DNA from 4 places in the Oceanobacillus sp. FSL K6-0118 genome. Region 2 is predicted to be linked to each of the others. Evidence: riboswitches for the same ligand, from Rfam matches in the RefSeq annotation. Region 2 holds a riboswitch; each other region holds the start of a gene.
The links. Region 2 has a riboswitch for thiamine pyrophosphate ahead of thiT (energy-coupled thiamine transporter ThiT). Riboswitches for the same ligand answer to the same signal wherever they lie in the genome.
Positions count from the first base shown of each region.

Region 1: it holds a riboswitch for thiamine pyrophosphate, as region 2 does, so the genes downstream of both, MHI02_RS02880 (lipoate--protein ligase family protein) here and thiT (energy-coupled thiamine transporter ThiT) in region 2, are expected to answer to the same signal.
Region 3: it holds a riboswitch for thiamine pyrophosphate, as region 2 does, so the genes downstream of both, MHI02_RS17000 (3-oxoacyl-ACP reductase) here and thiT (energy-coupled thiamine transporter ThiT) in region 2, are expected to answer to the same signal.
Region 4: it holds a riboswitch for thiamine pyrophosphate, as region 2 does, so the genes downstream of both, MHI02_RS08605 (YkoF family thiamine/hydroxymethylpyrimidine-binding protein) here and thiT (energy-coupled thiamine transporter ThiT) in region 2, are expected to answer to the same signal.

Region 1 is NZ_JBBOVR010000001.1:552,709-560,382, reverse strand. Features, by position in the region: gene trpB (tryptophan synthase subunit beta) at 1-1,128, shown strand, start outside; gene trpA (tryptophan synthase subunit alpha) at 1,130-1,921, shown strand; TPP riboswitch at 1,985-2,093, shown strand; gene MHI02_RS02880 (lipoate--protein ligase family protein) at 2,179-3,024, shown strand; gene lipA (lipoyl synthase) at 3,017-3,952, shown strand; gene MHI02_RS02870 (heavy-metal-associated domain-containing protein) at 3,985-4,194, opposite strand; gene MHI02_RS02865 (heavy metal translocating P-type ATPase) at 4,286-6,181, opposite strand; gene MHI02_RS02860 (thioredoxin family protein) at 6,508-6,846, shown strand; gene MHI02_RS02855 (hypothetical protein) at 6,862-7,674, opposite strand, start outside.
Region 2 is NZ_JBBOVR010000001.1:3,258,462-3,266,135, reverse strand. Features, by position in the region: gene MHI02_RS16545 (YusW family protein) at 49-597, shown strand; gene MHI02_RS16540 (DUF485 domain-containing protein) at 820-1,152, shown strand; gene MHI02_RS16535 (solute symporter family protein) at 1,152-2,681, shown strand; gene thiT (energy-coupled thiamine transporter ThiT) at 2,754-3,350, opposite strand; TPP riboswitch at 3,446-3,544, opposite strand; gene MHI02_RS16525 (hypothetical protein) at 3,802-4,104, opposite strand; gene MHI02_RS16520 (HD-GYP domain-containing protein) at 4,224-5,408, opposite strand; gene MHI02_RS16515 (GGDEF domain-containing protein) at 5,491-6,144, opposite strand; gene MHI02_RS16510 (thermonuclease family protein) at 6,381-7,202, opposite strand; gene MHI02_RS16505 (hypothetical protein) at 7,516-7,674, shown strand, end outside.
Region 3 is NZ_JBBOVR010000002.1:70,569-78,242, forward strand. Features, by position in the region: gene MHI02_RS16975 (hypothetical protein) at 1-109, opposite strand, end outside; gene MHI02_RS16980 (hypothetical protein) at 132-545, opposite strand; partial or broken gene MHI02_RS16985 (ISLre2 family transposase) at 661-1,572, shown strand; gene MHI02_RS16990 (LysM peptidoglycan-binding domain-containing protein) at 2,312-3,445, opposite strand; gene MHI02_RS16995 (LLM class flavin-dependent oxidoreductase) at 3,838-5,145, opposite strand; gene MHI02_RS17000 (3-oxoacyl-ACP reductase) at 5,225-5,977, opposite strand; TPP riboswitch at 6,121-6,221, opposite strand; gene MHI02_RS17005 (DUF4282 domain-containing protein) at 6,542-6,820, shown strand; gene MHI02_RS17010 (polysaccharide deacetylase family protein) at 7,533-7,674, shown strand, end outside.
Region 4 is NZ_JBBOVR010000001.1:1,650,634-1,658,307, forward strand. Features, by position in the region: gene MHI02_RS08580 (hypothetical protein) at 1-110, shown strand, start outside; gene MHI02_RS08585 (hypothetical protein) at 123-446, shown strand; gene MHI02_RS08590 (energy-coupling factor transporter transmembrane component T family protein) at 670-1,449, opposite strand; gene MHI02_RS08595 (energy-coupling factor transporter ATPase) at 1,449-3,023, opposite strand; gene MHI02_RS08600 (ECF transporter S component) at 3,004-3,609, opposite strand; gene MHI02_RS08605 (YkoF family thiamine/hydroxymethylpyrimidine-binding protein) at 3,622-4,212, opposite strand; TPP riboswitch at 4,299-4,400, opposite strand; gene MHI02_RS08610 (IS4 family transposase) at 4,619-5,848, opposite strand; gene helD (RNA polymerase recycling motor HelD) at 6,052-7,674, opposite strand, start outside.

The DNA of each region.
Region 1 (7,674 bases), 2.7 Mb from region 2:
TTATTAATGCCCGCATTAATAGAATTAGAAAAAGCTTACGAGGAAGCTATGGTTGATCCTTCCTTTACAGAGGAACTGGATTACTATTTAAAACAATATATAGGAAGAGAAACACCATTATACTACGCGGAACAATTATCCAAACAACTAGGTGGTCCAAAAATCTTTTTAAAACGGGAAGACCTTAATCATACTGGGGCGCATAAAATCAATAACACAATTGGTCAGGCGTTACTAACTATAAGAATGGGTAAGAAAAAAGTGGTTGCAGAGACCGGTGCTGGGCAACATGGAGTGGCAACTGCTACCGTTTGTGCTCTTCTAGGTCTTGATTGTATCGTATTCATGGGTGCTGAAGACATGAAACGCCAGAAGCTTAATGTATTTCGTATGGAACTATTAGGTGCCGAGGTGCGTAGTGTCTCTCAGGGAAGCTCAACATTGAAAGATGCAACCAATGAAGCCCTACGTTATTGGGCTAGTCATGTGAATGATACGCACTATATTCTTGGATCGGCCGTTGGACCACACCCATTCCCTAAAATGGTTCGTGACCTTCAATCCGTTATAGGTAAGGAAACAAAGCTCCAAATCATCGAACAAACTGGGAAGTTACCTGACGCTGTCGTAGCCTGTGTTGGTGGTGGAAGTAATTCCATCGGCATGTTTCACCCATTTATTGAAGACGAAGAAGTAAAATTATATGGAGCAGAAGCTGCAGGTTTAGGTGTCGAGACAAAGGATCACGCCGCATCTTTAACCAAAGGAAAACTTGGAATCTTTCACGGTACGTTGTCTCATCTATTAGAGGATGAAAACGGGCAAGTAAAAGAAGCCTTCTCTATTTCAGCAGGATTGGATTATCCAGGAATCGGACCAGAACACAGCCATTTACACGTTACAAAACGAGCAACATACAAACCAATTACAGACGAGGAAGCACTAGAGGCATTTCAATTCTTATCGAAAACAGAAGGTATTATCCCAGCTTTAGAAAGCTCTCATGCTGTTGCACTTGCAATGAAACTAGCAAAAGAAATGACTTCTAAAGAAACACTAGTAATCTGTCTTTCTGGTCGTGGGGACAAAGACGTGGAACAAGTAAAAGCTAGATTGGAGGCAGAATAAGATGGGGAGACAAAAACTAGAACAGGCATTACAACAAAAACAGGCAGCCAACCAAAATTTGTTTGTTCCTTATATCATGGCTGGTGATGGCGGATTAGATCTATTAGAAGAACGTATTAACTTTTTACAGGAAAGTGGAGCTTCCGCCATTGAATTAGGCATTCCTTTTTCCGATCCAATCGCTGATGGTCCAACCATACAAGAAGCTGGAATTCGTGCTTTAGCTAATGGTACATCATTAGCATCCATTTTAGAATTTCTGAAGTCAACGAAGGTAGACCGCTCCATTCCGATTATTTTAATGACCTACGTAAACCCAATCTATCGTTATGGAATGGAACAGTTTGCTAAGGACTGTGCGGATTCTGGGGTAGACGGTATCATTATCCCAGATGTCCCAATGGAAGAAGAAGGCCCGATTGCAACCCACTTAAAAAATGAGAAAATAGCATTTATTCGCCTTGCTGCTATGACTAGTCCAGAGGAACGATTAAAAGAAATCGCAAGTAAATCAGAAGGTTTCCTTTATGCTGTAGCCGTAATGGGGACTACGGGCGCTAGAAGTTCCCATGGCGACAATGTAAAAAGCTATTTAGAAAACCTAAAGAAATATAGTACCGTTCCTGTATTAGCAGGATTTGGTGTATCTACTGTGGAACAAGCGCATGAGTTAAGTTCTCACTGTGATGGGGTTATCGTTGGTAGTAAAATTGTTGACCTCTTACACCAAGGAAAAAACAACGAAGTGAAAAATTTAATCCAAGGAAGCATTCAAACTAGTATTCATGCATAACATTTTAAGAAAGCAATTTACTTTACCCAGGATTTACCAATTGGTATGATGAATTTGTAATATAATAATCACTAGGGGAGCCTTTGTCGCTGAGAATAGCAATACCCTATTGCTTAAACCCTTTGAACCCGATATGGATAATACTAGCGTGGGGAAGTGCAGCCAAAAGGATTTTAGATGTAAGATACATCTATTGTACAAAAGACTGCACTCTTTTTTGGAGTGCAGTCTTTTTGATTTAAGAGGAGGGGTAATTTTTGCAAGAAGAATGGTTCTTTTTAGACAGTGGGCATCAGGATGCAGCAGTTAATATGGCAATGGATGAATCCCTATTAAACTGGCATAGTGAGGGTAAAATTCCGCCAACATTACGCTTTTACGGTTGGTCACATCCTACTTTATCGGCTGGTCAGTTTCAAAAAGTACATAAATCAATCCATTTCGACAATGTAAATAGCTATCATTGCCAATTTGTTCGTCGTCTAACCGGAGGAAGCGCTGTACTACATGATAATGAATTGACTTACAGTATTGTAGTTTCAGAGGATCACCCAGAAATTCCAACCTCTATTAAAGAAGCCTACCACGTCCTATCAAAAGGGCTTTATGAAGGTTTCAAGAATCTAGGAATCACGGTTGATTATGCCATGCCCGATAGAAGCGCCATGAAAGAAAAGACAGCTGTATGTTTTGAAAAGGCCGCATTTTACGAAATGGTAGTAGATGGGAAAAAGTTATCAGGTAATGCGCAAACAAGGAAGAAGGGTGTTCTACTGCAGCATGGGTCCATACCAATGAGTCTCGATATCAAGATGCTCTATGATTTATTCCGTTTCCCATCTGAAAAAATAAAACAACGTAGACGTGATGCTTTCCAAAGCAAAGCTATCACTATCGACCAACTAACAAATAAACAGAAATCATTTGACGAAGTGAAGGATGCATTCTATCAAGGATTTCAACATGGATTAAACGTTACTTTCCGTCCTTTTGAATTATCAAAACAACAATGGGAAGAAGTACATCATCTAGCAGAGACTAAATATCGTTCAGAGGATTGGAATTATCATCGATTACTAAAGGAGTCTATTAAAAGTGTCTAAACAAGAGGAATATCTCCGTAAACCTGAATGGTTAAAGATTAAATTAAACACGAATAAGTCCTATACTGGATTAAAGAAGTTAATGCGTGAGAAAAGTCTAAACACTGTTTGTGAGGAAGCAAGATGCCCGAATATTCATGAATGTTGGAGTGAAAGACAAACAGCAACATTTATGATCTTAGGTGATACCTGCACACGCGGTTGTAGGTTCTGTGCGGTCAAAACCGGTCTACCTAGTGGATTAGATTTAGGAGAACCGAAGCGGGTTGCAGATTCTGTTAAAATAATGGGATTAAAGCACGTCGTTGTAACCGCTGTAGCTCGAGACGATTTAGATGATGGAGGCGCCGCTGTATTTGCCAACACCGTTCGTGCCATTCGAAACGCAAATCCTGGCTGTACGATTGAGGTATTACCTTCCGATATGAAAGGTGATTATGAGAGCCTACATACCTTAATGGATAGTAAGCCGGATATTTTTAATCATAATATAGAAACCGTTCGCAGATTAACAAAGAAAGTTCGCGCTATTGCCAAGTATGATCGTTCCTTACAGTTATTACAGCGTGTGAAGGAGATTGCACCAGACATACCAACCAAATCTAGTATAATGGTAGGTTTAGGTGAAACCAAAGAGGAAATCATCGAAGCAATGGATGATTTACGAGCACATGACGTGGATATTATGACAATCGGTCAATACCTACAACCAACCAAAAAACATTTAAATGTGGAACGCTATTATCATCCAGATGAATTTGCCGAATTAAAAGAAATTGCACTTGAAAAAGGATTTAAACATTGTGAATCCGGCCCACTTGTTCGTTCTTCCTATCATGCGGATGAACAAGTTAGTAATTCCTCCAAGCAAAATCGAATTAAATATATGAAGGGCATTGAAAATCAAGAAGAAAAGCAGATCTTTTAGTTAAAAATGAAGAGGCCCTTATTGGCCTCTTTTTAATTTAGAACAGGATATCCTAATTTTTCAATTACCTCTTTCATTTCCTCCGCTTTTACTTCCTGCTCGTTAAACGTTGCTTTCACCTTGCTTGAGTTAAACATAACTTTCGCTTCTTCTACACCATCCATTTTACCAAGTTTTGTTTCAATCTTTTTAATACAAGATGGACAAGTTAGTGGTTCTAATTGGAATTTTATTGTTTTCATTATAAATCTCTCCTTTGTTTTGTTCTACCTTTATTATAAAATCCCTTTTGTTTCTTTTCTTTGACCTAGGTCAAGTTTTAACAATTTTATCTTAAACTTCTGCAACTGGAACTTTTCTTCCCCCCTTCCTATTTCCATGATTAAAACGAATAAGACGCATTGCATTTAAAATGACTAGTAGAACACTTGCCTCATGAATGAACATTCCTGAGGCTAAATGGATGGAACCTGCTAATACCCCAGCTAATAGGACAAACACAGTTCCTACTGCGAAAAACGTGTTTTGTTTCATGTTACGAATCGTAGCTTTGGATAAAGCGTATGCATGAGAGAATTGCATGAGTTGGTCCGCCATTAAGACAACATCGGCAGTTTCCATGGATACATCTGTACCGCCTTCACCCATCGCTAAACCTATATCTGCTGTAGCAATTGCAGGTGCATCATTAATTCCATCTCCAGCCATTGCAACAACATGACCTTCCGCTTTTAACTTCATAAGCATTTCCACTTTGTTTTCTGGTAGTAATTCAGCATGGAATTCATCTAACCCTAATGTTTCGGCAACTAATTCTGCTGTATGTTTGTTATCACCTGTAAGCATAATCATCTTCTTAATTCCATTTTCACGCATCTCGGCTAGTGCTTCTACTGCATCTTCTCGAATTTGGTCAGCAATGGAAAAGATTCCAGCAATTTTTCCGTCAATGGCCACAAAGATAGCTGTATTTCCTAATTTCTCCCGTTCTATGGCATACGCGCATACTTCCTCCACCATATGGATCCCATCTGCATTCATTAATTTTCTATTTCCGATGGATAAATGATGGCCTTCTACCGTTGCTTGAATACCATTACCTTTCATGACTTCAACATCTGTTGGTTTCATGAAAAGTTCCATTCCTCTATCATTCGCTTCTTTTACGATTGTTCTACCTAAATGATGTTCTGAAGCCGTTTCAGCTTGAGCGACCAATCGTAATACATCCTCTTCCTTATACTCACCGAACACTTTAATATCTGTTACTTCTGGTTTCCCTTTTGTTAATGTACCAGTTTTATCAAATACAATGGTGTCTACTTTAGAGAATATATCCATTACTTCTCCACCTTTTACAAGGACGCCATTTTTCGCACCATTCCCGATTCCTGCAACGTTAGATACTGGAGCACCAATGACTAAGGCACCTGGACAAGCAACTACTAGGAAAGTAATAGCTATGTGTAAGTCTCTTGTGATGAGATACACAAGTACAGATAGAACAACTACTGCTGGAGTATACACATTGGCGAACTTATCAAGGAACTTCTCTGTTTTCGATTTAGAATCTTGTGCCTCTTCTACAAGCTCAATGATTTTAGCAAAAGTTGTGTCATCCCCAACTTTTTCTGCTACCATTTCCACGTATCCACTGTCCACAATCGTTCCACTAAAGACCTTATCATCCTTCCTTTTCGTTTTTGGCACAGATTCCCCGGTAACTGCCGCTTCATTTAAAGATGCTTGCCCAGAAATAATACTTCCATCAACTGGTACCTTCCCACCAGAGCGAATAATAACGTGATCCCCTACCTCTACCGCATTCATTTCAACTGTTACCTCTTCCCCATTTCTTAAAACAACCGCTTCTTGAGGTGCCATATCGATTAGGTCCTTTAAAGATGAACGTGTTTTCTGTAATGTTCGTGCTTCGAGATAGTCACCGAATAAAAATAAGAATGTCACCACCGCAGACTCGACATATTCACCGATAAACAGTGCACCAATGACAGCAATGGTGACAAGTAATTCAATACTAAACGCCTTCATTCGCAATGCTTGAAACGCCTTTAGAAAAATTGGAATACCCGCAATCACTGTCGCTATCAGTAATGCTACTTGTTTTACATCCGTTAAACCTGAAAAATGTGCAACTAACGCTAATACCAATAGGAATCCCGCAATGGCTGTAATCTGATTTTTAAACTTGTTTATCTTTAATATCATAAGACTTCACCTTTCCTTTCCCTTCTTTCTAGTTCTAGCTTAAACTATATGAAGGAGAAAGAAATTGACGCCGGTCAAGTTTTGGAAAGTATTTTTATCTTTTTACAACCATAAAAAAATGGGAAAGCCAAACAAATTTTGGCCTCCCCAATATGAGAACGAATCATGGATCAAAGGAAATTACACTCTAAACAAATTCTTGTCTAGATGTACTATATGTATATTCATTTAAAAATAGCTCGTATAGTTTGCTTCCCCTAAGGTATACGTACAATTTTCTTTCAAACGCATGGGCTGATATACTAAATTCAAAAGAGGTGAACGAAATGAGAGAATTTGAAGATTTAACTAGTTTAGAAACGGTCGATACCTTTATTCAAAACTCCAAGTTATCCTTTATATATATTTCAAAAAACAACTGTAGCGTTTGTCACGGACTTCTTCCACAAGTACAAGCATTGATGGAAAAATATCCAAACATCAGATTAGGTCATGTTAATGTAGATACAGTAGAAGAAATTGTGGGTCGATTTAATATTTTTACAGCCCCGGTACTGTTACTCTTTGTTAATGGGAAAGAGTATATAAGAGAAGCACGAATCGTTCACATGGATTTATTCGAACAAAAAATCGATAAAATATACGAAAATGTGGTTGGTCCCTAACCAACCACATTTTCTTTATTCAAAAGCTAGTTCATTTAAATCTAAAAATACATTTTCCAATTCTCTGTCTGCGCTCATTTTCCCTTCATAAACTAACTTTCCAGTCTTTTCGTCTAACACAAATAAATTAGCGGTGGAACTTTCTAAACTTGAATTAGGGATATACATTTTTCCATCATGGAAAACGATAAATATATTACCATCATATAAATCTAATGTAGTTGGAACTTCAGTCGTATTCAGCTCCCCATTATCCATTTGATAACGAATTAACTCAAATCCGCTTTTCGTTTTATTTAAGAAGTAAACCGCCCCTTCGTGAACATAAGCTGTTTTGTCCGCGCCTAATCCTTCATCCGGTATTTTCAGCTCTTTTAATTCATTTGTTCCAAAATGATAAGCAAAGAAATCGGAACTCTCTGTTTTATAATATGTTTCGTAATCATCGTATTCATCATATTCACCGACTTCTTTTATATGGTCCAATCGGAAGACAAAATAATCTTCCTTTCCAATATCCGTATCATTATTTACTTCAACCAACTCAGTCCATCCTTTATCGGAATGATCTGTTTTATTTTCAAAGATGACTTCATCATCAATAAGAGACCCATTCTCTATATTAATACGGTAAACATGGTAACCCTCTTCTGTTTCTGGTTTATTTGGATCATGGGTATAGAAGTTTCGTGTAGTGATAAAAACGTCCTTTTCATCCGCTTGAACATCCACCACATTCAAATAGTTGATATTATTTTCAGGTATCTCCACTTGGAAATCTGTTGTTTCATTTGTTTCTTTATCTAACATTTCAATTTTAAAACCTTC
Region 2 (7,674 bases):
AATGGGAAGATTATTAAATAAATTAAGGTAAAAATAGGAGGCAAAAATATGAAACGAATTTTATTTCTAGCTTCAATATTTATTTTAGCTTTAACTTTAGTAGCATGTGGTGGCAATAACAATGATAATAATGATACGACCACCAATCAGGGAGCCGATGTAACAAACAACGAAAATCAAGATACCAATGAAGCTGATGATAAAGCCGGCAACGATACCAATGACACAGCAACTAACAATAACAATGGGACCGAAGACATGCGGGCTAAAATGGATGAATTGAATTATGATGATTTCGAGTTATCTGTCAAATATGACGGGGATAAAGAATATGAAGCAAGCCTAGAAAAAAATCAAGACGGTAGTGTTGAAGCGGATTTAGAAGATGAAATTAATGGAGTTGATATTCACGGTCAAGAGGCATTTGACGAGGTTTATCCAAAAGTTAAAGAGCTAACGATTGAACAGAATACGAATAAAGACGATGCTATTCAACAAGCATTAGATGCATTTTCCCTAGAGTCAAATTACAAGGAAATAGAATTAGAAATTAAATTTAAAGATGGCACGAAAATAGAATTCAAGGATAACAAATAATCACTAAAAAACAGGCAAACTACAAAGGTTGCCTGTTTTTTAGTGGTTTGTTTTTCTTAGGGAGGAAGAACCCCTGGTACGTTTTCTTTATCATAATTTAAATGAATCATTCATAAATCATAAGTGTGGCAGCAAAATAGTAAGCGTTTTCTAAACAAGAGGGGTGAGTTAGTATTTTTTAATGCGAACGCTGTAAGGATATTAAATAAAGGGGGGTATTAGATGGCTGATTTACACAAAAATAATAAAGTGGATTATGAAAGTATCGTAGAAAGTGAGCAATTTAAGCATTTTATGAAAGATAAAAGAAGGTTTACGGTACCAATGACTGTTTTCTTTCTCATCTTTTACTTTTTGCTTCCTATATGTACGTCTTACACCACCTTCTTAAATACACCGGCATTTGGGGATATTTCGTGGGTCTGGATATTTGCGGTTGCCCAATTTGTGATGACTTGGGTGTTATGTACGATTTATGTGAGAAAGGCAAACTCCTTTGATGAAAAAGTTGAAGCTATTATTCACGACCAAATTAATAAAGGAGGTAAAGCCTAATGGATCCAATCGTTGTCATCCTTTTCATTGCTATCGTTATTCTAACTTTGGTAATCACGTATTTTGCCGCGAAGAACACCAAATCAACTGGTGACTTCTACACAGCTGGTGGGGGATTAACTGGCTGGCAAAATGGATTAGCCATTGCCGGTGACTACCTATCAGCTGCATCTTTCCTTGGAATAGCTGGGGCGATTGCGTTAAACGGTTTTGATGGATTCTTTTACAGTATTGGATTTTTAATTGCTTATTTAGTTGTTTTATTTTTAGTAGCGGAGCCATTGCGTAATCTTGGGAAATATACACTTGCTGATATGATTCATTCACGATTTGATTCGAAAAAGGTAAGAGGTGCGGCTGCACTAAGTACGATTACAATCGTTCTGTTTTATATGATTGCACAGCTTGTAGGAGCGGGTGCACTCATTCAGTTATTATTTCATATTGATTATTGGATTGCTGTTTTAATTGTTGGTGTTATGATGACCATTTATGTGCTTTTTGGTGGAATGATTGCCACTAGCTGGGTGCAGATTACGAAGGCTGTTCTTTTAATGGCGGGAATGGTTATTATGGCATTTCTTGTTCTTTGGAAATTTGATTTTAATATAGCTGCCATGTTTACTGAGGTGAAAACTGCTACAAGCCATGGCGCTGCTTATTTAGAACCGGGATTAAAATATGATGATCCATTAGGAACGATTTCCTTAATGATTGCGCTTGTTCTCGGTACAGCCGGTTTACCACATATTTTGATGCGTTTCTTTACGGTAAAAGATGCGAAAACAGCTAGAAGTTCAGTTATTACAGCTACCTGGACGATTGGTATCTTTTATATTCTTACGTTATTTCTAGGCTTTGGAGCGGCCATATACGTTGGTCAAAATGAAATACTTGCAGCTAATTCGGGTGGGAACATGGCGGCACCGCTACTTGCAGAGGCGTTGGGAGGTAATATTTTATTCGCCTTCATATCTGCTGTTGCGTTTGCTACCATTCTAGCGGTTGTGGCAGGTCTTGTATTATCTGGAGCCTCCGCTTTTGCCCATGATATATATGGTCAAATTATTAAAAAAGGGAAAGCTACGGATAGAGAACAAATGCTAGCTGCACGTTATGCGTCATTAGCAGTTTCGGTGTTATCGATTATTTTAGCCTTAGGTGCGCAAAGCCTTAATGTTGCATTCCTTGTTTCGCTTGCTTTCTGTATCGCAGCAAGTGCCAATTTACCTGTCATTCTTTATACGATATATTGGAAGCGGTTTAATACGACTGGTGCGATTTCAGCAGTATTATTCGGTCTAATTTCTGCATTAGTTTTAGTATCGATGAGCCCGAGTGTTTTCTCGCCAGAAGCGGGGGCAGCGTTATTTGTCGGAAATCCAATCTTTCCATTAGAAAATCCAGCACTTGTTAGTGTACCACTAGGCTTTCTCGGAGGTTACCTTGGTACGATTTACTCAAAAGAACAAGATCTCAAACGCTATGCAGAGGTCAAAGTAAAAGCGCATATTGGTAATAGGGAATAGGGGTTATAGGGACAGGTCGAGACCACTGAAAAAAAGGTGCTTTTACAGTAGTCTCGAACCTGTTCCTTTGTCTCACGCTGCTCGTTTACTTCTATTCTCTGTGCTCACAGATGTAACCAGTCTTGATCCTTTCGAAAGCACCAACGCTAATACAATGGAACATGCAATAGCAGAAGAAATATAAGAGATGCCATTCATAATTAAGGAATAAATAACTGGCGCCTGGCCTGCTTCAATTGCATATTCACTGAAGAAAACTATACCTGCAAGGAAATGCCAGAAGTAACGGGCAAATCCACCGACGAAGGTTGCGATAATTATCCAGACAATAGCCTTGCCCATGTTTTTGCTTCTTAAGTTATTTTTAATTGGGTTGATAAATAGTCCTGCAAAACCGACACATGCGAAAGCTACGAAATACTCTATGAACGCTTGTAATGGTGTTAGAATCCATGCTTCCCCAATGGCAATTTGTAATAATCCCCAAAGGAATCCACTGATAATTGCCGCTAAAAATCCTCTGCGAAATGCGATGATGAATATCGGCACCATCGCAAAGGAAATGGAGATGGACGGTCCAATACGGAGTGATGGCAATAAATCGAGCACAAGGGCAAGTGCCGCAAAAATGGCCACCTCAATAAGCGTTTGTAAACCTAATTTTTTCATTAAAAAAAGCCTCCTAATTGTGTTTTTAACGCACCAAAAGGAAGACATAGTTACCTAGTTTACTAGATAGATTTCACATTACGCATAAACAACTAGTAAACTATTCACCACATCCCTACGCTAGAATTAACTAACAGGTTCGAAGGGTAAGAACAATTTGTTCCCTCTCAGCTTTCGCTCCCCTTGTGGTCACGTTATTCGATTTACTCATGATAGTATCATACTTTCTGTCTTTTGAGAAGAGGGAGGTCCGTCACTTGAGCCCCGTCTCTTTATTTCCCCTTTTCCAAAACTTTAAATAATCTAATTATCCAATATAGTATTATCCATGGGAAAATAAACTTGGTAGACCACTCTATTACATGAAGTATTATAAATGAAGTGTTTATGCCGAAAAACGGAAGTATTAACCAAAGTGCAAACAAAACGATGAAAGCAATAATTAAATTTTTCAAGTTAAAAGCCCCTTCTTTAACTTGACTTTTTCTCCATTTACCTCTTGAATGAGACCCAATTCCATTAGCTGCCCGCCAAATTCAATTATATCTACTTTTTCTTTCGGATACTTTTTCTGTAATTTACTTTCGATTTCACCTAATAGTTGCCCATCATTTATCCTTTCAATTGCATCAATACAAATCTCCGGCATTTCAAAAAAATCACCAGAAACAGGTTCCTCCACGATATAATTCTTCCTATCTTTTTGAATGGACAATGGATATAGGGTGATTTGCGATTCTAATGATAATTTCAAGCCTTTCACCACCGTTCTTTAGAAATGAAAATAGGATGCAAATGCACCCTATATCTAAAACTACTTAACCTTTTGGAATGATGAAACACCACCAACATGTTGCTTTAACTTTTTTTAGTTTACGGATTTTCATGGTTGCTACCCTCCTTTAAAGATTGGTCTTTATTATATTTTTTAAAGATTGTCATCCAATCTGGATACACTTGTTTAAAAGTTTCTACTAATTTAGGATCAAATTGCGTTCCTTTGCCATCTATAACACGTTGATAAGCTTCACCAAAAGGAAGTGCTGGTCGATATGACCTTGTAGAAGTCATCGCATCAAAAGCATCTGCAATAGCTGTGATTCTTGCAACAAGAGGTGTTTCCTCTCCTTTAAGTCCATCTGGATACCCCTTGCCATCCCATCTTTCATGGTGATGATAAACTACAGCGATATGATCAGCAATACCTTCTACATCTTTAATTGCTTTCGCCCCCACAACGGGATGAGTTTTAATGATTTCATATTCTTCATCTGTTAGTTTACTAGATTTTGTCAGAATGGAGTCGGGAATATTCACTTTACCGATGTCATGTAAAAGACACGCATAATAAAAATGATTATAATTGGATTCTTTCACTTGTTCGGTTGCTTTTGCTAGACTTATTGCGTATTCTGCTACGCGTTCACTATGACCACGAGTATAAGGGTCTTTTAACTCCAAAGTGGCAATTACTCCTTTAACAATTCCCGCTAATTGTTCATTGTAAGAATCTTTCAGTGCCTGTACATATATTAAAAAACGATGAAGAAGCATATAGGCAATAAAAGCTAATAAGATATTGAGAATAACAGGAAAGAATACGACAGGGTCTTGTATGAATACTCCTACCACTATGTACTTTAAGATAATTCCCAATGTAACTAGATAGAAAAACCGCTTATTGATAAAAATAGGAGAAAATAATATAATCACTACTTCTACTAAATTACCACTACTATATGATTCCTGATTACCAAAGTAATAATAAATATCAGTCACTAAGTTTGTGATTAAATAGGTGATAACGAGAATATATTTTACATTTTCAGGTTTACCCTTTTTAAAGAAATATATGGTAACAGGGATAAGACAGATAATGATGAAATGTTTAACGAAACTTAAATAGTACCAAATCTTATCTGGTAATTCTAATGCCCATGGAAAAAAGGGCAAAAAATTATAATAAAATATATCATATAAAAAGAATACAATATAAAATAACCACATAAATAATAAGGTAGCCCTTTTTTCTTCTTGTAATAATGACGTATTTTTCATCTATTTACCTCACTAACCAACGATGGAGTGGCCGGATGAATGTTGTTCCGATTGACTGTAGGACGATGGGAGTATACTTGACTCATGATGGGCTAACTTCCACAGTATTGGATTTTATTTGATACATTCGTTTATCGGAAATCAATAATAATTCTGAAATATTTTGCCCGTCTTCTGGATAGATGGCATGACCGATGGATAAAGTTACACCTGATTTACTAGATTCTTGACAATGGTTCAACTCGGCCCTAATCGACTCGTTCATTTGATTAATCAGATTTTGTGCAGAAGTACAATCCATATGGTTGAGTAATACAATAAATTCATCTCCGCCCCAGCGAACAAGTATGTGCTCTTTACGAATATTTTTCGTAATCGACCTACATAATTGTTGCAAAATGAAGTCACCATAATGATGGCCATAGGAATCATTAATCATTTTAAAATTGTCTATATCAATATTTAAAATTCCGATTCTTTCATTCTTGCATTTTGCCCGTTTTAACTGCTTTTCAAAATAGATGTAGGCATACCTGCGATTATAAACACCGGTTAGCGGGTCATGATAGGATAGGTATCTGAACTTATCATACCAACTTCCAATAAACCATGAAAAACCTGCATGTATGAATGTAAAGATAGTGAAAAGAATGATATCAACTCTTCCTACTATCGAATATACCAATGTAGAAGTCAACGACAAAATTAATAAAATAAACCTACCGTAATATTTCATACGTTCTCCTTTGGGACAATAAGACGGTGATTATCCCACGACATAAATTTGGTTGTCCTATCTGCTAAAAAGTCAAAAACTACCATAAAAACCATCATACAATACTATTATATTAAAATATGCATAAAGTATCATGGTAAAATTGTACTATGATCACCAAAATAAAATAGGGGAGAAGAAATAAAGTAAGAAAACAAGCCATGAGAGGCCATGGCTTGTTTATGAAGTAGGGGTTATCACCGTATTGATTTCCTAAACCCAGCATCTACAGCTTCTTGTTCCGTGCAAAACATTTCTTCCGGTTTCGTCACCTCATAAAATTGTTGGTCTGGCATATGATAGATTTTCTCTCCATCTTTTGCTATGTTTCCTTTAATGTCGCAACTACTTGAGTTACTAGAAGGTTCTTTCTCTTCTTTAGGAGAGTTGATAACAGATGCATCAAAGCCACGGTCTGTTGCGTAATTTTCTACACTCCATATCCCAATAGCTTGTTGCTGCGCTTCTTTTTGTATTTCGTTGTATTGGTCCACATATTTCGTGTTAGGTTCATAAATATATGCGACTCTCGCCAATCCATTTTTTAATAATTCCTCTTGCACGGAAACGCCATCGACATAGACATAAGCTAGCAATCTTTGATATTTATCTCGATGCGAAATATCAAATTCTAATTGCACTTGTCCACTTTCTACCATTTTTCTAGTAAAATCTTTCGCTTCCTGTCCATAGGGCTGTTCCCCTAATCGTGGGTGATTTGTTTCAGGTGTATCAACTAATAAAAATCGTACATTTTCTTCTTTGCCATCGATGTTAACTTTGATGGTATCGCCATCAATTGGTTTGACTAATTGGACGTTTACTAATTTTTTGTCGGTGCTAGTTTCTTGGGCATTTTTGGAATCGGCTGGAGAGGTTTCATTCTCTACTACCGGCTCTTCCTGTGTTTCTGCTTTTTCTGTTTGATTCGTAAAATCGGTATCTAACCCAGCCCCTTCCATACTACATCCGGCTAATAGAATGATAAAAAGGGCAATGATGTTTAGTGATTTTTTCAAAATCTCCTACTCCTTTAAGTCAGTTTTTCACTTTTACTAGTTTAACACCAATGTTAGAAGAAGGAATAGAGTACTTTTTACCCGATTTCGGTTTAGTTTTTTTGTAAGAAAATGAGTTGACTTCCACCTCGATCTTCTGGGTGGACATAGAAAGTACCACAAAATTAAGTCATTCTAGGAAAAAACTTGTGTCATATAATGGAATAACTTAAATCCTTAAAGTATCGATTCTAATGTAATAGGGAAAACTGTTATCAAAAATAGGATAGGACATGAAGGAAATTCATGTTCTTTTATGATAAGGAGTGGATAGATGTTGAATAGAAGAGTAATGTACCAGTTAATTGGAATTATTGTTTTCGCTGTGATGTATGTAATCGGCAAAGATTATCTCATGGCATATGATTTCACTGGTGTACCGAGCTTTTATTATCCTTATAGTAACATAGGGATCATCATGTTACTTGCAGCT
Region 3 (7,674 bases), on a different contig from region 2:
TGGCATAGAAATGGTCATTATCATCCATAAACATAATATCCTTTAGATTTTTTTCAACATTAACAATATCATTTACTTTAACGATTACCATACTGTTTGAAAGGAACAAGGCCTAAACCCTCCTTATTGGCTCATTTAATATCCAATTTAATTCCACCAAAGTAATCACGAATCTCCTCTTCTTTATCAGGAATTCTTTTAATCAGATTTTCTTCTATCGTTGTTACATATTGTGTAAAACTTTTCTTCGATTGAAAAGCATCTCTTGAAAGTTGATTATTAACAATCTCTGATCCAATTTCAATAGTTTGCTTATCTTCTAGTAGGTTAACAATAGTATAATATAATTCTTGACAAATTTCTTTTAAAATATAGCCCTTTACATTAGGCTCACTAAAAACAATCTTTAACATCCCTTTAAAGTCGATTGTTAATCCCGTGGTAAGTACTTCAACCTTATTCTGATATTTACTAACTGTTATTGTAAACTTAGAAATCTTATCACCATTAAATATACGCTCGATAACATCAGGGTCCGCAAACAAGTTTTTCCCACTATGTGTAAAATAGTTCTCGGGGATTTGAAACAAAATTCTAGAAAAAAAAGAAAAGGCGCTCTATCATAAATGTATGCTTAGCCGGCAAATACATTAGAAAACTGCTTATTTACCAAAGGGAGATGAGTTGGATTTTTTATTTGCCGAGGCAGATGGTGTATTTGTGCGTGGAACAAAGAAAAAGACAAGTCATGAAGTCCATCATGCGATCATTCATGAAGGTTGGAGTAAAAATGGGAAGCGTATTTCCCTAAAGAATCCACAGGTCATCATGACAACCAAACCAACGAATGATTTTTGGAAAGAAGTCCAGGCGTATACAGCTAATCATTATTCCTTAGAAAACACTCAAGTTGTCACCAATAGTGATGGTGGTCCCGGTTATACGGCAGAACGTTTTCAAGAGGCTTTCTCACAGTCTAGTTATCCTGTTTTAAATCAATTGGATTCCTTTCACATTTCTAAAGCACTGAATCGAACTTTTGGAGTTAAAAAGAGCGAGTTTAAAGAAGGTGTACAAAAGGCAATCAAAGAACACGAACTGGATGATTTCATACGTTGGATGGATACATTGGAGAGCACTTTAGAAACGGATAAGCAGTTAGAAAAGGCCGAGGATTTTCGTAGATATATTGGCGGTAATTGGGATCGAATTTTTGATTGGAGAGAAAAAGTTGAGAATCCACCAAAAGAGGCAAGGGGCATGGGTGCAATGGAATCCAACCAACGACATATTTCATTCCGAATGAAAAAGCGTGGAATGCATTGGAGTTTAGAAGGTAGTGAGGCAATGGTGAAGATCAAACAAGGGATTCTAAATAAAACATTACGATCCGTCTATTTGAGAGACCAAAGGCGAAGTGTAAGAAAACAACGAGACGTGAAAAAAGTGGTTCGTATGACTGAATTTCTACGCCAGGAAACCCAGCCGTCAATTGGAGCAAAACAAGGTAAAATAAGCCTAAATACAGCTCATTCATCAGCTATTGGACAGTTAATAAAAAGTTTTAGATAACACCCTGATTTTTAGGTAAGGTTCTTGGTTTTTAGAACGTTACCTAAAAATTGGGGACAGCAAGCGACAAGGGTCGCGCGGTAGCCGAAAAAGTGTACAAAAATAGAGTGCCGGAAATATTGGTGTGGAAGACACACCGAGAAAAACTTGACACATACGAACCTAAAGTTTCGTTTGCAACAACATTTAGTTTTGATTTATAATGAATATAGAAACAGCGTAAAATAAAAGAGACTGGACGCACTAACGCCCAGTCGGTGCAACATACATGCCGCAAAATAGCGGCTAACCAATTTAAAGGACTATGAAATAGTCACCTTTCCTTGGTAGGGCAGAGGTGGCTATTTCTTTTTGTTTAAATGGACGAAAATAGTTACGATCCACGTCGCTAAGCTAAATTGCGTAACTCAGTGCTTCGTAAGTCGCTATTAACCTCATCCCTTATCATAAGGATTTAAAAAGGTTCTAATCCCAATTAAAGTAAGTGACACCATCGAATTTCTCCCCCACTTTATTAAGGAGAATACCACGCATCTTTACTAATACACTAGGATGCACTAAATTACCTAGTGAAAATCAGAAAAGCCATTTTATACCAAAGGTTCGTTTAACATTAAAAGGAAGTACTCGCTTATTACTTACGGAGTACTTCCTTTTATTTTTGGTTGTTGAAATTTGTCTAGTGAGATGAGGGGCCTGTCCCCCATGGTTCCCTTTTTTGACTACAAATTAGTATTCATTATTTTAAAATGGTAACATTAACTGTTCTATTTCCCCATTTATATGCTTCGGCCTTTGTTGGAACATGAACATCAATTTTATTCCCTTTAATGCTTCCACCAGTATCGGCAGCAACTGCATAACCATAGCCATCGACATATACTTTAGATCCTAATGGAATAACAGATGGATCCACAGCTATTACTTTCGCATTTGGATTTGCATTCAAATCTACACCAGTAGACGTGATACCTGAGCAACCATCACAATTAGCCGTATATGCAGTAGCAGTTGCTTGAATTACATTAAGTTCTGCATCGTCTTCGGAATTACCTTCTGATTTAGCAGATTCTGCTTTTTCATCCGCTTCTACAACTACTTTTTTATCTGCTTGAGATGCCTCTTGGCTAACTGGTTCTGAAGCCTCAACTTCTTCTGGTTCTGGTGCTGGTTCTTGAGCCTCAACTTCTTCTTCTGGTTCCGGTGCCTCAACTTCTTCTTCTGGTTCTGGTGCTGGTTCCGGTGCCTCAACTTCTTCTTCCGGTTCTGGTGCTGGTTCCGGTGCCTCAACTTCTTCTTCTGGCTCTGTTGCTGGTTCCGGTGCCTCAACTTCTTCTTCTGGTTCTGTTGCTGGTTCCGGTGCCTCAACTTCTTCTTCTGGTTCTGTTACTGGTGCCGGTGCCTCAACTTCTTCTGGTTCTTGAGCCTCAACTTCCTGAACTGGTTCTGTTGATATGCTTTCAGTCGCAACTTCTTTTGCTGGCGCTGTAACTGTTTCCTTCGAGACAGCATCATCCGTGGTAGATATAGTTGGAATGTCAAGCACTTGACCAATAAAGATAAGATCTGATGTGAGATTGTTCAGGGATTTTATATCCTTGACCGTTACATCAAATTGATTAGCGATCCTGGATAATGTGTCCCCTTTTTGTACTATATATTGTTCGTTTATGAATAATAGTTGATTCGGATAGATAATAGTTGACGTCAACTTATTTATATCCATTAATTTCTTTACTGTAGTGTTATGTTCTCTTGATATATCCCATAGCGTATCACCTTTTTGTACTTTAACTTCTGCTGCTGAAACGTTAGTTACTGTTACACTAGCGATAAGCATTCCTGCAGTTATCGCAGTTACTAACTTTTTCATCTTAAATCTCCCTCCATATTCTTCCAGATGTTATTCATTTTAACATAGATTTACAAAAGAAATATGACAAATGTATTACAAAGGTTTGTTTAGATTGCAGGGCCAAAGGGACCTTCCCTGTGATCCTTGTGATTCTATTAATTTTATAATTTCATAGACACAAGAAGAGGGTCTCCCCTCTTCTTGTGTCTCGACGATTATAAGACAATCATCCTTCATGCAAATAACCAGGTCCATGCCAAAACCTAAGCAACATACATGCCTTGTACAGAGCGGCTGACCTAGTAAAGTTTTTTGCAGAAATAGCTCACCTTACTTGACGGCAGGGTGGCTATTTCTTTTTGTTTAGATAGGCGACAATAGTTACGATCATTACATGAACATGATTCGAATTATGTTAATCCTAAATGTTCACGGAAAGTATGACCTTCATATTTCTCTCTGAAAATACCTCTTTTTTGCATTTCAGGAACAATTAGTTCAACAAAGTCTTCTAAACTACCAGGCAATGTAGGAGGCATAAGATTAAATCCATCAGCCACACCAGCTTCAAGCCAGACTTCCATCTGATCCACAATTTCTTCGGGCGTACCTATCAGCGTGTGATGCCCACCGCCCGCATTAAGATATCCTAATAATTCTCTTACGGTAGGTCGGGTATCATTAATAATTTCTAGTATCGTTTCGTAACGTCCGATTGGTCCAGTAAATTCTTCTACAGGAGGTAGTTGAGGTACTTCTTTATCCATTTCCCAATTCGAACAGTCTTGTTGAACAAAGAAACTCAACTGGTTTAAAGCTGTTTCAATAGGTAATTGCTCATCTAATGCTGCTTTTTTTTCTAAGGCTTCTTCATGAGTACGACCTACATAGGTTACTAAGCCCGGAAATACTTTAATATGTCTATTACTGTCTCCACTTTGTCTAACTTGTTCATCTAATTTTTCACGAAATCTTTTTGCCTGCTTCAAGTTCCACGATACGGAATAAACCGCATCGGCATATTTTGCCGCCAATGCAATACCTTGTTTAGATGCCCCCGCTTGCATTGATACTGGTTTGCCTTGGGGGCTTTTTGGTGTGGTGGATGGGCCATACACCTTAAAATAAGTACCAGCGTGATTAAATGGCTGAATGTTTGAAGGATCGATCAATTTCCCTTCTGCTCGATTATGTACAAACTCATTACTGTCCCATGAAAGGAATAACTTATTCATTAAAGCAGCAAATTCATCTGCTTTCTCATAACGTTTGTCATGAGGAGGCAGTTCATCCATACTATGATTTAACGCCTCCAAATCAGTCATAGAAGTAACGAGATTCCAACCAACACGTCCTTTTGTAATATGGTCTAAACTTAATAATTGTCGTGAAGCTGTGAAAGGATTAGAAAAAGTACTTGAAATGGTTGAAACTAATCCCACATGTTTTGTCACTTGAGAAATAGCTGTTAAATTGACTATTGGATCAAACCAAAATGCTGGCATATCACTAGAATCTTTAGCCGGAAAGGATTGATTATCAGCAAAGAATACTGCGTCAAAATAACCTTTTTCCGCTAACTGTGCTAAGGATTGGTAATATGAAATGTCCCCAATACGTTCAACGCTTGAGTCAGGCATTTGCCAAGCAGCCTGATGGTGCCCACATCCATACAGCAAGACACCTAAGTGTAGTTGTTTTTCTTTCATCTTTGGCATTTGTCATACCTCCAAACAATTATTATTCACTATCTTATATACTCCGTTTTTGAAAGACTATCCATTGTCATTTAAGCTACTAGTTCATTGTCAAACCGCCATCTACTGTGATATTTTGACCTGTAATACCGTGCGCATTTTCTGATGATAAAAAAGCGACCATATTGGCTACATCTTGAGGTGTGGTCACCTTCTTCAGTGGCGTCGACTGAGCAATTAAATCAAATACTTCCGGTGTTGTAACAGCACTGGCATGAGTCGTTTTTAATAATCCCCCTGAAACGACATTCGCTTTTATACCATATTGTCCTAATTCAGAAGCGATATTACGTGTAAAACCTATTAATCCAGCTTTAGCTGTTGTATATTCATGGTAAGGTACAACAGGATTTTGATATAAATTAGTACCTATACTTATAATACTTCCATTTTGTCGTTCAATAAATTGAGGGATGACGCTTTGAACTACATGAAATGCTGCTTTTAACGTACCATTTAGTTGTTTTTGGTAATCAACCCAGGTGAGTTCTGTGAAAGGTTTCTGTTTGTTTGGATCAAACTTAAAGTCTACTAATGCATTGTTGACAACAACATCTATTTGGCCAAAGTACTCCGTTGCTTTTTTTATCAATGTATCTACTTCTGTGCGATTGGTTACATCAGCCTGAATGGCAATAGCATTTTCTTCACCAATCTCAGAAACAAGCTTCTCAGCGGCATCCTGACTTTTATAGTAATTGATAACCACTTGAAATCCTTGTTGTGCTAAGGTCTTTACAATAGACTCTCCTAAACCTCTACTACCACCTGTTACTAATACTGTTCTCCCCATCATAACCACTCCTATATTATTAATTTTGATGAAACTTAAATAATAAAGTGATAAATAAAAAAATACGCAACCTTCACATAGAAAAGTTGCGTAAAAAGAATTAACTACATATTAAGAAAAAGGCATAATCACCCTTTTAGTATGTAATAGAATTTACACTTTCCTACGCTAGTTTTAACTAGTTCAGGTTCAAAGGGTTTGAGTAAATACTCATCTCAGTTAAATAACACCCCTAGTGAATATATTTAAGTTATAGTCAATGTTATAGTCTTCAGAAATTTATGTCAAGGGAATATGGCTGTTTAAGTATTTCTATCATCCCTTCAAAAATAACTCCAGTACCTTTTCCCATTCATTTATAGTTAGTTGCATACATAGTGGAACAAACTGCGCTTCATTGTTAAGTTTAAACTTTTATGCTAAAATTACCCTTTGCAAATCAAAGAATTTAAAAAGTCATCAGTTCTAATACTTCCTATAACGAAATAGAAATAAAATGAAGTGTTTTTTATGAAAGGAATTTTATTTCATGATGGATGGACTACGAAACAGGGAGGTGAATAAATGAAAAATTTTATTAGTTTTAATAAGATGATTACACCAACAATCATTAAAGTGCTTTTTTGGGTTGGAGTAGGCTTCTCTATCATTCTAGGACTTCTTCAAATTATAGCTGGTTTTGATTCTTACTTCGGTGGCGGTTACCAAATATTTATGGGTATATTAACTATCATATTAGGACCTATCTTTACAAGGGTTTATTGTGAATTATTAATTTTATTCTTTAAAATGCATGAAACAATACAAGAAATTAATGAGAAATTAGGTTTAAAGGATAATTAATTTTAAATGGAATATTTGATGTTAGCGTTAAAATTCTCGTGTAAGTTGTTAAAAGCTCTTATTCAAGAATGATCAAACGTTAGTTTTAAAAGGTTAGCCAGAAATTACTGGTTGGCCTTTTTTTATAAGGTTTTATTATAGCGGTAGTCGAGGTAGACGAATCAAACGTAGGAGACTTGATCCCGTAAACAAATTTATATCAAAAAATGCGAAAAAGAACAAAATCACCCATATTCACCATTATTCCCTGAAAGATTACAAGGAAATATTTCATTTCCCGGGGAATATCGACAATTTATTCTATAATTTATAAATATAAAACATTTTTTCTAAGTTGTTTATTTCTCTGAGACTACCCTTTTGCTTCCTACGGCGTCGGGTGGTTTCCTTGTTTTCTAATATTTTTTTCCGAAGAAATACGCACTAGTCTCACGCATAATTCCTCTTTGTGCACCTTATCACATTGTCATATACAACATAGTGCCTTAAAGCATTGGGGGCTAACATATTGATTAAGGACTCCATGATGGTATCCAACACATTAGCACCTCTACCCCTTCGTAACCCCTTAAACACACTTACCATATAGTAAAGATAAATGGGCAAATTTTTAAACATGGAGGTTCATATGCACACGAATCATTTTAATTTATGGTATCGGAGTAAATGGGATAGGCAAATGGGGCAAAGTCAACCAGTAGGAGGAGCGGAAATGACAAGCAGAGAGCCTCATTTAGTGGCGAATTCGATTTTACAGCGGGAATATCCCAACACCGTTGTTTTAAGAGGATCCCTTAACGAAAATAAAGTAGCTTTAACTTTTGATGATGGTCCAGATATACGCTTTACACCCC
Region 4 (7,674 bases), 1.6 Mb from region 2:
AGCTTCCTGTATGGTTTAAAGATAACACAAGGGTTAGCAAAGGAGTAGCTGAAAATATATCAATCGCTGTAGCTTGGGCAATTCGCGGTGCTGATTGGTTATTTTTTTAGGAGTGAAATAGTATGGAAAATGAAACTGTTAGTGAATGGTTAGGAAGTAAAGGATTATCTAATACTGATATTGATTTCATTGAAACAATTTTGACTTTCACATCCACAGCAATTGTACTAGAGTCTAAAACAGAAGATATTAACAAAAAATTTCAAGCGACTTTTCCGGAAAAGAAAGCAAAAATCATGCCTGATTTAACCTACCAACAGTTTGAAGAAATATTACAAGATAATGGTTTGTCAGTCAATTTAAGCGAACTGTTGAAAAGGTTTAGCTCACAAGGTATTTGTGTGGAACTCTGTGAAAAATTGTTAAGAAAACAAGATGATAATTAACGGGATTAAAAATCTAAAAAAGGAAGCAAAGCGCTTCCTTTTTTTGTTACATATTCTAGCCTATCTTAGGCTAACTAGGGATACCAACAAAACCGATATGAACATTTTACTGTTGGACCCCTTAAAGTAAGGAAAATCGAATTTTATCATGTCGAAATTTGCTTAGCGTACAAAATTTCCGAAATGTTGGCTGTACCCCATTTAGTAATGTCCCAGCCATTTCCTAAACCCTTTTTCCGAATATATTTAGATACCCCAAATTATACGAAAATACAACTATTATAATAAATCCCCCGACAATAAAGGAAAAAAAGATCCAGTCTTTTTTTTCGATGGTCATCTGATGATAGTGGGTACGATCTGTATCTCCAGTAAACCCCTTTGATTCCATAGCAATAGCTACTCGTTCCGCCTTGCGAATCCCATTAGCTAGTAGCGGAATTGCATATCTACGGAATTGATTTATTTTTCCTTTTAACCCTTTTGTTCTTCCTACACCACGGATGCGATGTGCCTGTCTTAATATCTGTAATTCCTGTTGAAATAAAGGTAAAAACCGATATCCAGCTAAAATACCATATGTGATTTTAGGTGGTACTTTACATTGTTGCATAAGGCTAAGCATAAATTTAGTGGAATCCGTTGTTAAAGCGAATAATAGAGACAATGCCACAAAGCAAAGAGACCGAAGTGCGAGACTAGTCCCTGTAAGTATACTGCCAGTAGTTATTTCAAACCTCCATAATGTAAACATAACTTCTCCATAGGAAAAGGTTTGATTTGTATAAAGAATCGTCATCCAAGCAAAGCTTAATGCAACGAGAAAGAACGGACTGAAGAATTTGAGCCATTTTATAACCGAGATATCCCCCATAGTAAAGGTTACGAATAGAATAAATATAAAATAGGAAAGTGGTGTAAATACATCAAAAGTAAAACTAAGTAAAATGCCTGGTATTAATACCGCTATTGCCTTTATAGATGGATTAATAGACGAGATCATTAAACAGCACCTTCTTCATGATTGTTTCGGATTCGATAAGGCAAGCGTAATCTTGCTTTTTTCAAAATCTTTTCCTGTTGCCAGAGCTTTTCAGGTTCGCCATTATAGACAATGTTCTGTTTGTGTAATACAATTGCGCGATTTGTTATATCCACAATGTCCATATCATGGGTAACAAAGACAATGGTTGTCCCACTTTCTCTTAGTCGTTCAATCATGTTCATGAATTCCCTTGTTGTTCGAGCATCTTGACCAAACGTTGGCTCATCAAAAAATAAAATATCTGGTGTCTCATCCACCATTGTTGCAACACTTAAACGTCGTTTTTGCCCACCGCTTAAGGAGAAAGGATTACTAAATCGATGTTTTTCTAGGTGAAATTCCCTCATAAGTTTGGTTGCTGTAGAATTTATTTTTTTCTCCGAATATCCATTTAATTTCAAGCCAAATGTTAACTCCTCCAACACGGTGTCCGTAATAAATTGATGTTCTGGATTTTGAAAAACGTATCCCATTCGTTTTCTAAGTTCTTTTTGGTCCCAATGTTCCATTGGTTTATCGAAAAAGTAAATATTTCCTTTAAATGGGGTTAATAATCCAGCCATTAATTGTAGTAGTGTAGACTTACCAGCTCCGTTTTCTCCAATAATTGCGATGAATTCCCCGCTCCGTATGTTTAAATTTATTTCATTCAAAATGATTTGTTTCTTTCGATAGAAACTCATGTCTTTTACAGTTAAAATCACATCTTCTGAAGGGAGGATACGATGGTTGAAGTTGCGAAAGGAATCAGCAGTATTGGAAAATCGTTTTGGTAAAAATACGCCTTCTTGCTCCAATAATGTTTTCTTTTCCATAAAGATAGAATTCACATTTCCATCCGCAATCAGTTCGCCACTTCTTCCCATCACAAGGACTCTGTCTACGATATCTAGCCAATCATCTGCTTGATGCTCAATAATAAGAACGGCTAATTGATGTTTTTCCTGAACACATTTAATTAACTGAATAAACTCAAGACTAGAAACAGGGTCCAAATTTGCTGTAGGCTCATCTAAAATTAACATATTAGGTTCAAGCAGAAGAACAGATGCTAGGGCGATCTTCTGCTTTTGTCCACCTGATAACTCATGAATTTTTCTATTCTGTAACCCATCCATTCCGACTAATTTTAATACCTCCGAGATGCGCCGAGCCATCTCGGAAGGAGGGGTCTTAATGTTTTCCAACGTGAACGCGAGTTCATCTTCTATTGTAATCATACAAAATTGGCTTTCAGGATCCTGAAAAACAATCCCGATTTCCTGATTTAATTCTCCTTTTTTGAAATCACGTATGTTTTTTCCACGATAATAGATTTCACCGGAAGAAACACCTTCAACGGCATCAGGGTACAATCCATTTAAACAAAGGGCGAGGCTGCTTTTCCCAGAACCGCTAGACCCCATAAGAATAGTCGTCTCATTTTTATTCAACGAAAATTGGATTCTATTAATTATTGGTTGGTCTAAGCTTTCATAGTCAAATGAAAAGTTTTCGATAAGAAGTAGAGGTCTACGCTGCTCCTGTTTCACGTCGTTTTTGCAGCTCCTTTCCTAATGCATATCCACGTAGTACATCTGTTTTTGCAAGTTGATCACTTATCCATTTCCCTAGAACCCCTGCAAGGAGTGCTCCGCTGATTACACGCACAACTAATGTAGCAACAAGTAACCATGGTGTTAATGTAATGTTTCCAGCGTAAAATAGGTGCCATACAAAACTAATCAGCGCTGCGGACATACCGGAAAATATTAACACGCGTAATCGATAATCTTTCCATTTTGTCAAAGCAAATGCGAGTTCTGCACCTGCACCTTGGACCGCAGCAGAAAGAATAAGTCCCGGTCCTGCAGTAGTTCCTAGTAACACTTCGGTAATTCCTGCAATTACTTCTGCGGTAAAGGCAACTCCTGGTTTACGCAATATGTAAGCCGCCACGATAGAAACAATAAACCATATTCCAAAAATAATCTCATAACCAAATGGAGCTAGACCAAATGGGGCAAGAATATTTTGGATAACCTGACCAACTAAGAAAAAGGCTAAATATATAATCCCAAATACGACACCTAATATGGACATAAGAACTATTTCTTTTAATTTCCACTGATTTGTCATTTTACAAACTCCTTATGCTTGATTCGTTGGACTATTCGCAGAAAGACTAAATGTCATCGTAACATGAGAAACTTGATCCTGAATAAGTTTAAAAGATTCATATAATGCTTGAAAGAGATTATGCACATCTCCATCCAATCTTGTAGCATAATGGGTAGATATTACTTTAACGTTACGGTGTTTGGATAAATCGATTTGTTCATAGATTTTATCCATATAATCTTCTCTTCCTAACGGATAAAGAGAAAATTTACAACCAGCGACTTGGGAGATGGACTTCACCTTTTCTTCGTTCAACGGGGTATCTGTTTCATCCATGTACACATCGGCATCTGAATCCCCCGGGCAACCAATAGAAAAGGTTCCGTTCATAGCAACATGCTCTCCCGTTTTTGCTGCATGAAGGAAAATGGCCTTTGTTACATCAAAAACATGAACCATTTTCCCCCGAATACATGTGCTCACATCATCTGTATTCTTCCATACTTTTGATGTATCGACCTCTTCCAGTGTTGATAGAATAATATCTACAAACCGGTCACTCATCGGATGTAGACTAAACTGACATCCTGCAATTCTACTTGTCCCACAATAGTTGCTCATAAAATCTCCTCCTAAAATAATAATAAAAAAACTGCACTCCGTATGGGAATGCAGTTTACATGTATGTATTTAAGTTTCATTGAATCATACAGTGAACCGCACTTCCCCACGCTAGTATTATCTAGATCGGGTAATAAGGGTCAGATTTCTCTTCTCAGCCACACACCGTAGCTCCCCTAGTGCTAACTTTCGGATATGCAATTTTTCTTCTATTATGAATAAAACATACTTTATGATTTTTCACTAGCGTTGCATAAAAAATAATTATAGAAGTCAACCATTTAATTTGTGTCTTTGATTTGAATGTTGAAATTTTCTGATATATATTATATTTAATTTATGAAAAAAAGATAACAGGGATCTAAAGGTAGTCCTTCATCCATTTTTTGAATATTATATAATATTTTTAAATAATCGGGTCATAGGTTAAATCGTCTAAGAGCAAAACATCTCCTAATTCGTATTGTGCAACAGTTACTTGAAAGACCTTTTCGTGATCAAGCCTTCGTCGGCCACGGGATGATCGCTCAGGTTCCTTGAATACTTTAGAGATAAGGGTTGTGATGGAGTGAGAACAGAAATCCCGTATCCAACGCAACATTTCCAGCAAGGTCCCTTTATAGCCAATTTTGTTTTTCATTAAAAGGGTTAAACAGAAAGAAATCATTGCCAAATAGATTTGATTATATACCGCATTTTCGCTTTTTCCATATAGTTTTTTAATAACCATATGCTGCTTGACCCATTTGAAAAATAATTCTATCTGCCAGCGGTTGCGGTAGAGATCACTCATTTCCTGTGCACTGACTTTAGCATCATTACACACAATTCGAATCTGATTTCCTTTACTGTCTACAGTTTCAACGAGTTGCAGCGGGTTCTTCATCTTTCCGATCTTTACTACCGCATGACGGGTGATCGGTGAAGAGGAATCAATCGGTAATTCCTCGATGACATGTACGACCGTGTTCGTTTTAATTCGTGTGACAAATCGAATACCTTCTGCACAGTAGGTATCAAACTTTTTAAAATTGAAATAGCCTCGGTCAAATACATGAAGAACGTTTTTATCTAATACGATTAATGAATCTAGCTGTGTTTCATCTGCAGGTCTTGCAGGTGTGAGAATGACTTCATTTGGGTAAGAAATGCCCTCGCAAAAAGTAATGGAAGTATGCATTTTCACACCCGATTTTGTATCTCGAAAATCTGCCCATTCATATTGACTAAGGCACATCGAAATCGTTGATGAATCAATCAGATGAAGCTTTCCAAGTGCTTTGCCTGCCGTTTTTGGTCCAAGTATATGGTGAAGTTTTTGAATTAAATGATGTAGGATAACCTGGAAAATCTCGGATGGTATATCCCCATTTTTTCGGGAAAGCTGTGATTTACTAATGCTTTCTATGCCAACTAATCTTTGGACAGTTTTCTTGCGTTTTATCGTGTCACTTATCCGCTGAAGGTTATCTAGTTGCTTCAACTGCGCATAAATAAATGTATTCATAAATGTAAGTACATCAAGCTTTTTGACATATTTATCAATTTGAGCGTGATCAAGCATTTTTTGTATTACTTTCGAATCTAATGGATGAATGTATTCCTTGAATACAGTTTTTATGGTATGATTGTCCATGTGAGCTCCTTATAGTTAGGGATTTGGACAGGACTACTATACCCTAATTATAAGGTTTTTTTATGGATTTTTATAGTGAAAATTCCTATTATTAATAATATTGACACAAAAGGTTTCGCTTGACTTTTTCCTGAAAACTTTATGCAACACTAGTGATGATTTTTGTAAAGGGCTCATCTGTTGGTAAATAAAAAGGTGGGAGACTATCCCACCTTAAACGTATCGTTATCCGCTTCTTTAATAAACAAGCAAGGTTCCCCTGGTGAGACCATTGTTAAATCATGCATGGCCCTAGTGCATGCTGTATAGAATAACGCTCGCTCAGATTCCCGATTGTATTGATTACTTGATGCATCTGGAATAATAACTGCATCAAATTCAATCCCTTTTGCTAAATAGACAGGAAGTACCAAAATGCCTTTTTCAAAAGAAAAAGTTTCTTCATTAATTGGATATAAATCAATTTCTTTCCGTAGTAATTCATAAATCTGATTTGTTTCCTCCATTGTTTTACAAATTAGTGCGATGGTTTCATGACCATATCTACGTAGTTTTTCAATTTCCAATAACAATGTTTGAACTAAGTTATTTTCAGTTTGAAGCAGGGTAGGTTTTTTTCCTTCCCGTTCAAAAGGTTCAATAATGGAATGACCGGGAGCAAAGTGTTTTGAGAATTCTACAATTTCTTTTGTTGATCGATAACTTTTTGTTAAGGTAATTCGTTCATGGTTACTTTCCACCGCATCCGGGATAAGAGGATTTTCACTTGTCGTATGAGCGTATATTCCCTGGTTAACATCGCCTAGAAGTGTCATTCTCGTATAAGGGAAAATATGTCTTATAAATGCAAATTGGAAAGCAGAATAATCCTGTGCCTCGTCAATAAATAAATGACGTATAGAACGGTCTGCATCGTGTCCAAGAATTTTTCCTTTGAAATATACATATGGTGTAGCATCTTCCCACGTTAAATAGCGCTTGTTTAAATGTTTTACAGTAAATGTAGCGATTGTTTCCCAATTCTTTGGTTTTAGATTTGGTTCCCATTTTTCAAAAAGGTTCCTGTACGTGGCAAGCACATGGACAAACTTCAATCGTTTAATTTGTTTTTTAATTGGGGCAAATGCCCGCTGAATCACTTCTTTACGCAAAAACATTTCTTCTTGAAGCGGGTCATCTTCATCACCATACATATCCTGACTATAAGTGAATGCCTTCTGGTAATCTTCTTTGTCTAATAATTGCATTTCTTCCAAAACCCAGTCTTCAGAAACTTCCTTTTGTTGGATATGACGAATTTCCTTTAAAAGCCATTTAGAAACAAGTTCCAATTTATTTGGAATAGAAATGCTAGAATCAAGTGCATAAAAATATCGAGTAATTTCCTCTTTTGATAGGATAATTTCGTTTCTAAATTTAATGTTTTTAAAAAGAATTCCAGTATGGTTTAAATAAGAAATATAGGAATCAATCATCTGTTTAAAATATAAGCTTGATTTATAGTCCATATTTATAACTCGTATATCGTTTTTATCCTTATGTCGTTCTGTAAGGGTGTACTCGATTTGTTCAAAAGGAGATTCAATTTCAATGTTTTTTTCAATCCTTTTTCTTAAAAATTGTAAGAAGGTAGATTGGCCAATATTTGTCTCTCCTAATTCCGGAAGTACATTGATGATATAACTTGAGAATAGTGGATTTGGTGAAAGAAGGAGAAGGTCATTTGCATTTAACTCTTCACGAAAACGATACATTAAATAGGCTACGCGCTGTAATGCGGCTGACGTTTTTCCACTTCCAGCCACTCCTTGCACAATTAAAAGATT